3 regions of the Rahnella sp. RFA10(1/100) genome follow, and region 2 is predicted to be linked to each of the others. Evidence: predicted binding sites of a transcription regulator. Region 2 holds the regulator's gene; each other region holds the start of a gene.
The links. Region 2 encodes LexA, which represses DNA repair genes until DNA is damaged. Its sites were predicted from a motif close to TNCTGTATGTACATACAGNA; they were not measured.

Region 1 (3,285 bases), on a different contig from region 2:
CCGGTGATGACGCTGGTGCGTGAAACTTACCAGTCACTGTTCAGCAAAACCCCGAACATCATGGTGATCCACGCCGGTCTGGAATGCGGTCTGTTCAAAAAACCGTATCCGGACATGGACATGGTTTCCATCGGGCCAACTATCACCGGCCCGCATTCGCCGGATGAACAGGTTGAAATCGCCAGCGTCGGGCTGTACTGGCAACTGCTGACAGCCCTGCTGAAAGCAATTCCTGAAAAGAAATGATATTTTGGCTCCCTCCCCTGTGAACTGAACCCCGAATGTTGGACTTTTTAAACCTTCATTCGGAGTTCAGTTCATCACAGGGGGAGGAGCTCAAATCCAAAAGAAGCTGCCGCTCTATCTGCGGATCCTGCAACGTCACGTGTAATCCCACCAGCCTGACGCCCCGTCCGCCACGCCGTTTCTCCCATGCCTCCCGCGCCACTTTCAGTAAATCTTCTTTATTGAGCACCGGCCAGACGTGTTCCTGCGTGGTCTGCTGAAAATCATGGAATTTGAGTTTTACCCCCTGACGGGCGATGCGCAGATCCGGACTGACACGGCTCAGGCGTATGTGCAGTTCCGGATATAAACGTTCGATCAGTGCCACGCATTCTTCCCAGTTGTGAATATCTTCTGCCAGCGTGCGTTCCACACCGACCGATTTGCGCAACCGCTCGGGGGATATTTCACGTTCATCAATACCCTGACAGCGCTCCCACAGTACCCGGCCAAACTTGCCAAATCGTTTGAGCAGTGTCGCCAGATCATAGCGCTGTACATCGCCGCAGGTGTTCAGCCCCAGCGCCTGCAAACGCTGGGCTGTGACTTTGCCGACGCCGGGGATTTTACCCAGCGGAAGATCCTGTAAAAACGCATCGACTTTATCCGGCGTGATCACAAACTGGCCGTTAGGCTTGTTCAGGTCCGAGGCGATTTTTGCCAGAAATTTTATCGGCGCAATGCCGGCAGAGGCCGTCAGCCTGATTTCATCGAAAATGGCCTGACGGATTTCTGCAGCAATAAGCGTCGCAGAGCCGTTGCATTGCGTTGCGTCGGAAACATCCAGATAAGCTTCGTCAAGTGACAGCGGTTCGATCAATGGGGTATAACGCGCAAAGATTTCACGGATGTGGTTTGAAGCTTCTTTATAAGCCTCCATTCGGCCGGGGATGACTTTCAGGTGCGGGCAAAGTTTCAGTGCCATACCGGTCGGCATCGCACTGTGCACGCCGAATTTGCGCGCAGGATAATTGGCGGTGCTGATGACGCCACGGCGGTCACGGCTGCCGCCAATGGCAATAGGAATGTCGCGCAGGGAAGGATCATCGCGCATCTCGACGGCCGCGAAAAAGCAGTCCATATCAACGTGAATGATTTTACGCATAGCCCTCCCCTGATAACTGTATAAGTATACAGTGGGATGGCGTAATTTCAAACACACAAAATCCGGGTTAATTTGGCTTAATGAATCACCAGAAATGGCATCGTAATAAATTTCCTATTTCGAAAGTCATTATTCATTATTTGGTGATTGCTAAAAATTTAATCAGTATTAATATGGCATCGTTTCAGACAGGCAGTACATAAGAAGAAAATCAGTGGCGGTCTTACAGGCAGTTCAGCTGTAGACAACATAATCAAAATTATTACCGAGCAGGACTTAGAATGATCAGAATCGCGCTGTTTCTTGCGATGCTCCTCAGTTTGCCTTTATTTACAGCAAATTACGCCGTGGCCAGCGATGCTGTCCCGGTCAACGCGACACTTAAAAAACAATTACTGGGCGCACCGGTTTATATTCAGATCTTCAAACAAGAACGTAAACTCGAATTGTATGCCCAGCTCGACGGCGAATTTCGCCTGATTGGCAGTTATGGCATCTGCGATTTTTCCGGCGGTTTGGGAAATAAACGTCGCGAAGGCGATTTTAAAAGTCCGGAAGGTTTCTACAACGTGGATATTCACCACCTGAAGCCTGACAGCCGCTTTTATCGTGCCATCAACATCGGTTTCCCGAATGCTTACGATATCTCGCAGGGTTATTCAGGTAAGTATCTGATGATTCACGGTAACTGTAAGTCTATCGGTTGCTATGCCATGACCGACGGCTATATGGACGAAATCTTTACGTACGTACAGGCGGCATTCCAGTTCGGGCAACGCAGTTTAAAGATTAGCATTTATCCGTTCAGGATGACCGATGCCAACATGAAGGCGCATAAAAACTCCAGCTACTACAGTTTCTGGAACCAGTTGCAGCCAGGATATGCGTACTTTGAAAAACACCATCAGCCACCGAATGTCGTGGTCACTGACGGTAAATATGAAGTGCTGCAACCGTTGTCCAACACCCCGCTGCCTTCACAGCTGGCGTTCGCCCCGATGAAATAATGCGAATTCACCTGGAGCAATTTTGTTCCAGGTTTCGTTCGCCGTCAGCGGTTGCGTGGCAATCACAGTGACGACATCATCCGGTGTCGTCTGCTGCTGAAAATCAATTTCCACATCCTGATCCAACAACGTTGCCTTGCCAAAAGGCGCACGCCGCGTGATCCAGTGTAAATTCGTCGAGCAATAAGCCATCACAAAATTGCCATCCGACAGCAACATGTTAAACACCCCTTTCTGCCTTAACTCATCAGCCAGCGACGCAATATAGCGAAACACCGGCGGCCAGCTTGCAGGGCGGCGCGGATAACGTTGAGTGAGTTTGTGCAATAACCAGCAGAACGCGTATTCGCTGTCGGTCTGCCCCACCGGGCGCAGGGTACCGGTATCCAGCTGGCGATAGCCGCGAAGCTGACCGTTGTGTGCGTAAGTCCAGTTGCGTCCCCACAGCTCGCGGGTAAACGGATGGGTGTTTTCCAGTGCCACTTCGCCACGGTTTGCCTGGCGGATATGAGAAATCACCGCGCAGGATTTGATCGGGTATTCCTGAACAAGGCGGGCAATGGGCGAATTAAAGCTTGGCGTCGGATCTTTAAAAGTACGACAGCCATTGCCTTCATAAAAGGTGATGCCCCAGCCGTCTTTATGCGGGCCGGTTCCGCCACCGCGCTGCACTAATCCGCTGAAACTGAAACAAATATCAGTAGGAACGTTAGCGCTCATCCCGAGCAATTCGCACATCACCAGCCCCCTTTTTATTATTTTAATAATGCGCTGCACTATGGTGAAACAAAGCGGGATCCGGCGAAGAAGCGGAGTTTACACAGAGTAAATGAGCATTCTGAGCCAGATTTCAACGCCGTATTACCAACGTGCGGCAAATTATTTCGC
Region 2 (3,285 bases):
TGGATGCCGTTCAGTACGCGCAGATGTGGCGTGTCATCCTGACCTTCACGGCCCGGTGCCCGACCAAACATCACCGACACCGGCAACATCTGAATGTCTAAATCCGGGTTATTGCGGTGCAAATCAAGGTAGTCGTGGAACAGCTTTACGGATTCCTGCTTCGGCGTGTAATAAGAGAATACGCGCGGACCTTCAGCAATAAAGACATGGCTTGGCAGCAGGGTTCCGTCAATTTCCAGCGGAATAAGGGGATCAGGCAGATTCTGTGCCAGACATTGCGCACGCAACGTCAGCAAATCGGCTTTGGAATTATAGGGCAATACATACAAAATCGGCCGCGTCGGGTCTAAATGCAACTCGGTAACCGGATCTGAAGGTATGACCTTGCTCTTTACCAGCAATGAGAGCGGTAAATTCAATAATGTGTAATAAAGTCTACGCCAACCTGACATAAAAACGTGAAGCCTCTTGTTAGCCATTTCGCCGCAAGGATACCAGAAAGCTCAGATGAGATCTGTGGTGATGCAATACCCTTCTTATTTCAAGCCGCAGGGGTGTTGGCTTAAGACGTTCACCCGAATCACTTACTCATGTAAGCTCATCAGGATTCACTTCTTTACCGCCTTTCTGCACCCCGACTATTTGGGGTATAAAGTGCGGCAAATTCTCTAAGGATCAGTAAAAGAAATGGCTAACCAAGTCACTGGATTTACCCGAATTTATAAAGCAGCTGGCTATTCCTGGAAAGGGCTGAAAGCGGCATGGCAAAATGAAGCGGCCTTTCGCCAGGAAGCCAGCGTCGCTATTCCGTTAATTTTGTTATCTTTTTGGTTTGATGTCAGCCCCGTAGAACGCATTCTGCTGGTGGGATCCGTTGTTTTGGTCTGTGTCACTGAACTGCTCAACAGCGCGGTAGAATGCGCGATAGACCGTATCGGATCTGAGTTTCACGTACTTTCAGGTCGTGCAAAAGATATCGGCTCGGCTGCCGTACTTCTGACCATCATATTGGCGTTTTTTGTCTGGGTCAGCATCTTTTGGCCACGATGGTTCTGATTTGGAATCTGCATTCCAGGAATCAACGTTATGCCCTGTTTTTATTCAATCTTAGGTTTTCATTGATCGTTTAGCTGTATATACTCACAGCAAGACTGTATAAACAACCAGGGGGCGGAATGAAAGCTTTAACGACCAGACAACAAGAGGTCTACGACCTTATTCGCGATCATATCTCCACCACCGGTATGCCACCCACCCGCGCAGAGATTGCATCACGTCTGGGGTTCCGTTCCCCCAATGCGGCGGAAGAGCATCTCAAAGCGCTGGCGCGTAAGGGTGTTATTGAGATTGTTTCCGGCGCATCACGTGGCATTCGTTTGCTGATGGAAGAAGAAGAGGGTTTACCGCTGATCGGCCGGGTTGCTGCCGGTGAGCCGTTGCTGGCCCAGCAACATATTGAAGGACACTATCAGGTCGATCCGGCCATGTTTAAGCCGAGTGCCGATTTCCTGCTGCGTGTCAGCGGTATGTCGATGCGTGATATCGGTATTCTTGATGGCGATCTGCTGGCTGTACATAAAACGCAAGACGTGCGTAATGGACAGGTTGTTGTGGCCCGTATAGATGATGAAGTCACCGTGAAACGTCTGAAAAAACAGGGCAGTGTGGTGCAGTTATTGCCTGAAAACAGCGATTTCCAGCCGATCGTGGTTGATTTACGTGAGCAGAATTTCAGCATTGAAGGGCTGGCCGTAGGCGTCATCCGCAACGGTGACTGGATCTGACCTTCGTACTTCGGGCTGCAGATGCGTTGGCTGCGTGCGTTCACCCGAATCACTGACTCCTGTCAGCTCATCGGGATTTTTTTACTTGCCGCCTTCCTGCAACTCGAATGACTCGGTCAGATATTACTGGGTCAAATTCTTGATCCCAATGGTCATATTGTTGATTTGCGGGTTCGTTAGCCGCCTCTGACATACCGCTAAGCTTTAACGTTTCATCTCGTCGCCCCTTCCGGGGCGATGTCACTTACAGGCATAACCTGAACCTCCGGCATGAGATTCTCTATGCAACATCATTCCCCGCGACAAACACTCAAAAACACCTTTTTAAGCCCCGCCGATAAGGCGCTCTGGAGGCTGGCATTGCCGATGATTTTTTCAAATATCACGGTGCCTCTTCTCGGGCTTGTGGATACGGCGGTGATCGGTCATCTCGACAGCCCGGATTATCTCGGCGGAGTGGCTGTGGGTTCGATGATCACGACTTTCCTCTTTATGCTCTTACTTTTTTTACGGATGAGTACCACCGGCATGACCGCTCAGGCGCTGGGCGCGAATGATAACCGGTTGCTGGCGCGCGCTTTCGTACAACCCTTTCTGCTGGCCGTATTGTCTGGTCTCACCATAGTGTTGTTCCGGCACCCCCTGATGGAACAGGCGTTTCATATCGTCGGGGGCAGCCAACCGGTGCTTGAACAGGCGAGGCTGTTTATCGAAATTCGCTGGTTCAGTGCCCCGGCTTCACTGGCGAATCTGGTGATCCTTGGCTGGCTGTTGGGCATTCAGTATGTTCGCGGGCCGGTGATTTTGCTGATTGCCGGGAATCTGCTGAATATCATTCTGGATCTGTGGCTGGTGATGGGGCTGGGCTGGAATGTGCGTGGTGCTGCCATGGCGACGGCAAGTTCCGAGTATTTCACGCTATTTATCGGGCTGTACTTTGTCTGGCGGGTAATGAAGCAACGGGGTATAACCGGCGCACAAATCACCTCGGCCTGGCGTGGTAACCTGCGCCGTCTGCTGGGGCTTAACCGCGACATTATGTTGCGTTCACTTCTGCTTCAGCTTTGCTTTGCCTCACTGACCGTTCTCGGCGCACGGCTTGGCAGCCACATCGTGGCGGTGAATGCGGTGCTGATGAACCTGCTGACCTTCACCGCTTTTGCGCTGGACGGTTTTGCCTATGCTATCGAAGCGCATTCCGGTGAAGCATTCGGTGCCCGGAATCGCCAGAAATTGCTGGATGTCTGGCATGCCGCGTGCCGTCAGGCCGGGCTGGTTGCCCTGATTTTTGCCCTGATTTATGCGCTTGCAGGCGGGGCGATCATTGATGCGCTGACGTCACTACCTGAGTTACGCGAACTGGCGGACCATTATCTGGGCTGGCAAATCATCCTGCCGCTGGTAGCTGTCTGGTGTTATTTACTGGATGGCATGTTTATCGGTGCCACGCGCGGGCGGGATATGCGTAACAGTATGGTCGTGGCGGCGATAGGATACGGGC
Region 3 (3,285 bases), on a different contig from region 2:
TTCTGACGACCATATGTGATGAACGTTGCTCATCAAAACGTGTTAATTCGGGCATAATTCAGGACGCTTTGTAGGGATTTTGCAGAAATAACGCGTGAGATGCGTTGTTATTGTTCAAAGAGAAAAGATAGCTAAAAAGGGGGTGCCAGCTTTTCAATCTGGCACGTTCTTCTGATTTTGCTTCTTTTACTTTGACAATCCGCTGTGCATTTGCGAAAACATCAGGGGAAGGAGAAATTAACTGCCTGTCTGTGACTTGAATTTATGCCATTGGCTGCTACCGGACCTGTTCCGGTCTTGTTTTTTGGCTTTTCGGTTGCAGCAGGGATGAGTGAATCAGGTTGTTTGTTGACAACCTATTAATTTCGCAGGGTTATTTCTTTTGAGTATCCGCTTTACGGCCGTGTTCCTTTTGACAGGGGATCAACGCGGCTTTTGGATGCGTAAACCTTAATCATCGGGTCTTCGCTTGGGACAACCCTTAGACATTGAAGTTGGCTGGGGTATGGCAGGTGCAGGGAAGGACAGCAGAGAGACAATAATAATGGTAGACAATAAAAAGCGTCCGGGAAAAGATCTCGACCGTATTGACCGTAACATCCTCAATGAATTGCAGAAGGATGGCCGGATTTCAAACGTCGAGCTTTCCAAACGTGTGGGATTATCTCCAACTCCATGTCTGGAGCGCGTTCGTCGTCTGGAACGTCAGGGCTTCATCAATGGTTATACTGCATTGCTCAACCCGCATTATCTGGATGCCTCGTTGCTGGTATTTGTTGAAATTACCCTCAATCGCGGCGCGCCGGATGTGTTTGAGCAGTTCAATGCGGCAGTGCAAAAACTCGAAGATATTCAGGAGTGTCATCTGGTTTCAGGGGATTTCGACTATTTGTTGAAAACCCGCGTACCTGATATGTCTGCTTACCGTAAGCTCTTAGGTGAGACTTTACTTCGTCTGCCTGGTGTTAACGACACCCGCACCTACGTGGTGATGGAAGAAGTGAAGCAGACAAATCGCCTGGTCATTAAGACCCGGTAATTGTTCTGGTGCAAAACCTTGTCATTTTAGCTACACTCCTGTGTATCTATACAGCTATGGCGCCGGGGAGTCTCGGCGCTGTTGCTTTTTCTCAGTTCACAGGAACCTGGAGAGCCTTTCTTGAGCCAGGAATATACAGAAGATAAAGAAGTTACCCTAAAAAAACTGAGCAATGGCCGCCGTCTGCTGGAGGCTTTGCTGGTTGTGGTGGCGATTTTTGCTGCTTATTTAATGGCAGCATTGGTGAGTTTTAACCCCTCTGATCCCAGTTGGTCTCAGACCGCCTGGCATGGGCCAATTCATAACTGGGGTGGAGGTGTAGGTGCATGGATGGCCGACACGCTGTTCTTCATCTTTGGCGTATTTGGCTACGCGATACCCCCTATTATTCTGTGTCTCTGTTGGGCGGCTTTCCGTCAGCGGGATAGACAGGATTTCGTCGATTATTTTGCCCTTTCGCTGCGCCTTATTGGCACGCTGGCGCTCATTGTCACGTCTTGTGGTCTTGCGGCCGTCAATATTGATGACCTGTATTACTTCGCTTCCGGCGGTGTAATCGGCAGTTTGCTCAGTACCGCGATGACCCCGTACTTCAATAACGTGGGGGCGACCCTGGTTCTGCTGTGCGTCTGGGCTGCCGGTCTGACTTTATTTACCGGCTGGTCCTGGCTGACCATCGCTGAAAAGATCGGCGGCGCAGTGCTGGGCGTGACGAATATCGTGACCAACCGCTCCCGTCGCGATGAAGATTATGATTACGACGAGCATGACGATCCGCTACTGGAAGACGACGCAAAACCTGTCGCTAAAGTTGCGCCTGCCGTCGCTGCGGCAAGCGTTGTCACAGCATCGGCAGTTGCTGCTGAAGCCGATGAAGATGATGTGCTGTTTTCTGCACCTTCCGTGAATGAGCCTGCTGCTCAGGTGTCTTCGGTAGCCAGCCCAGCGGAAGCTGAACCTGCAGCGGTTGTGAGCCCGGCACCGGCAGCCGATCCTTATGCCGCTGAACCGCCGGTTGCTAATATTGCACCGCCGCCGGCACCGGCTGCAGCTACTCCGCCGTTATACAATTTCGAGATCCCGGAAGAAACACCGGTACCGCGCCATCCGCAACCCGTTCAGCAATCCCCTTCACCCGCGCCCGTTGAGCGCAGAGAGGACGATGGGCCGAGCCTGGGCAACTGGCAAACGGCAGTGGAACATTCCCGTTCTCCGTTTGATTTCAGTTCAGCGGTGCCTGATGCCGGTCAGGCAGCCAGCGTGGCGGCCACCGCAGCACTGGCGACTGGTCTTGCGCAGGCAGGACAGTCAGCGGCATCTTCTGTGGGTAACACCTTTATGCCGGCTTTCAGTGCGGTGAGCGATGAAAATCCGCAGGTGAAAAAAGGCTTTGGCCCTGAGTTACCACGTCCTAATCCGGTGCGTATACCTACGCGCCGTGAGCTGGCCTCATATGGCATTAAACTTCCTTCCCAGCGTATGGCAGAGCAGCAGGAACAGGCGCAGTCAGCGACGACGCAACGGGATGCCGAACAAAGCGTATGGCATAACGACTCTCTGGCGCAGGCTGACGAGGAAGCCATGCAGGAAGCAGCATTGCAGCAAGCCTTTGCGGCTCAGCAGCAAGCGCGTTATGGCGATGCAGAGCCTGCTGATGAACCGGATGCCGCCGCCTTGCAGGAGGCCGAATTACGCAATGCGTTTGCGGCGCGTGAGCAGGCCCGTTATGAGCAGGATGTCGAACCGCAAAGTGGTGTGCTTCAGCATCATCATTCACAAAGTCACCAGGCTGTATCACCCGCTGTTGCAGCGGATGATTTTGCCGCTGCGGCCATGAAGCTCAGCCAGCATGATGCCTTCAGTTTCTCGCCAATGGCTGATCTGATTGACGATACGCCTTCTGAGCCGCTGTTTACCTTGCCGGCACAAGCGGAAGAAGAACCGCAACCTGCTTTTGCGCAGCAACCTTATCAGCGCGCTGCGGCCTCTGAGCCCGTGCAGCATGCCCAGGAATATGAGGCTCCTCGTCAGTCTGCGCCATCGGTACAGCCGGATATGGACAGTTTGATCCACCCGTTCCTGATGCGTAATGAGCAGCCGCTGATTAAACCGACCACGCCGCTCCCATCGCTGGATTTGCTCACTTCGCCTCCGGCTGAAGCGGAGCCGGTGGATGAGTTCGCGCTGGAACAGATGGGCAATCTGATCGAAGCACGCCTGAATGATTACCGGATTAAAGCCGATGT

Region 1: a site for LexA is predicted at 1,405-1,424, ahead of dinB (DNA polymerase IV). Genes of this name have one in related genera too.
Region 3: a site for LexA is predicted at 1,076-1,095, ahead of ETV65_RS08625 (DNA translocase FtsK 4TM domain-containing protein). Genes of this name have one in related genera too.

Annotation. Positions count from the first base shown of each region.
Region 1 is NZ_SEWR01000009.1:58,926-62,210, reverse strand. It holds gene pepD (beta-Ala-His dipeptidase) at 1-246, shown strand, start outside; gene dinB (DNA polymerase IV) at 302-1,390, opposite strand; gene dpaA (peptidoglycan meso-diaminopimelic acid protein amidase) at 1,672-2,397, shown strand; gene ETV65_RS21270 (class II glutamine amidotransferase) at 2,368-3,135, opposite strand; gene lpcA (D-sedoheptulose 7-phosphate isomerase) at 3,277-3,285, opposite strand, start outside.
Region 2 is NZ_SEWR01000007.1:249,595-252,879, reverse strand. It holds gene plsB (glycerol-3-phosphate 1-O-acyltransferase PlsB) at 1-452, opposite strand, end outside; gene ETV65_RS20005 (diacylglycerol kinase) at 688-1,056, shown strand; gene lexA (transcriptional repressor LexA) at 1,176-1,784, shown strand; gene dinF (MATE family efflux transporter DinF) at 2,067-3,285, shown strand, end outside.
Region 3 is NZ_SEWR01000002.1:425,142-428,426, forward strand. It holds gene lrp (leucine-responsive transcriptional regulator Lrp) at 545-1,039, shown strand; gene ETV65_RS08625 (DNA translocase FtsK 4TM domain-containing protein) at 1,160-3,285, shown strand, end outside.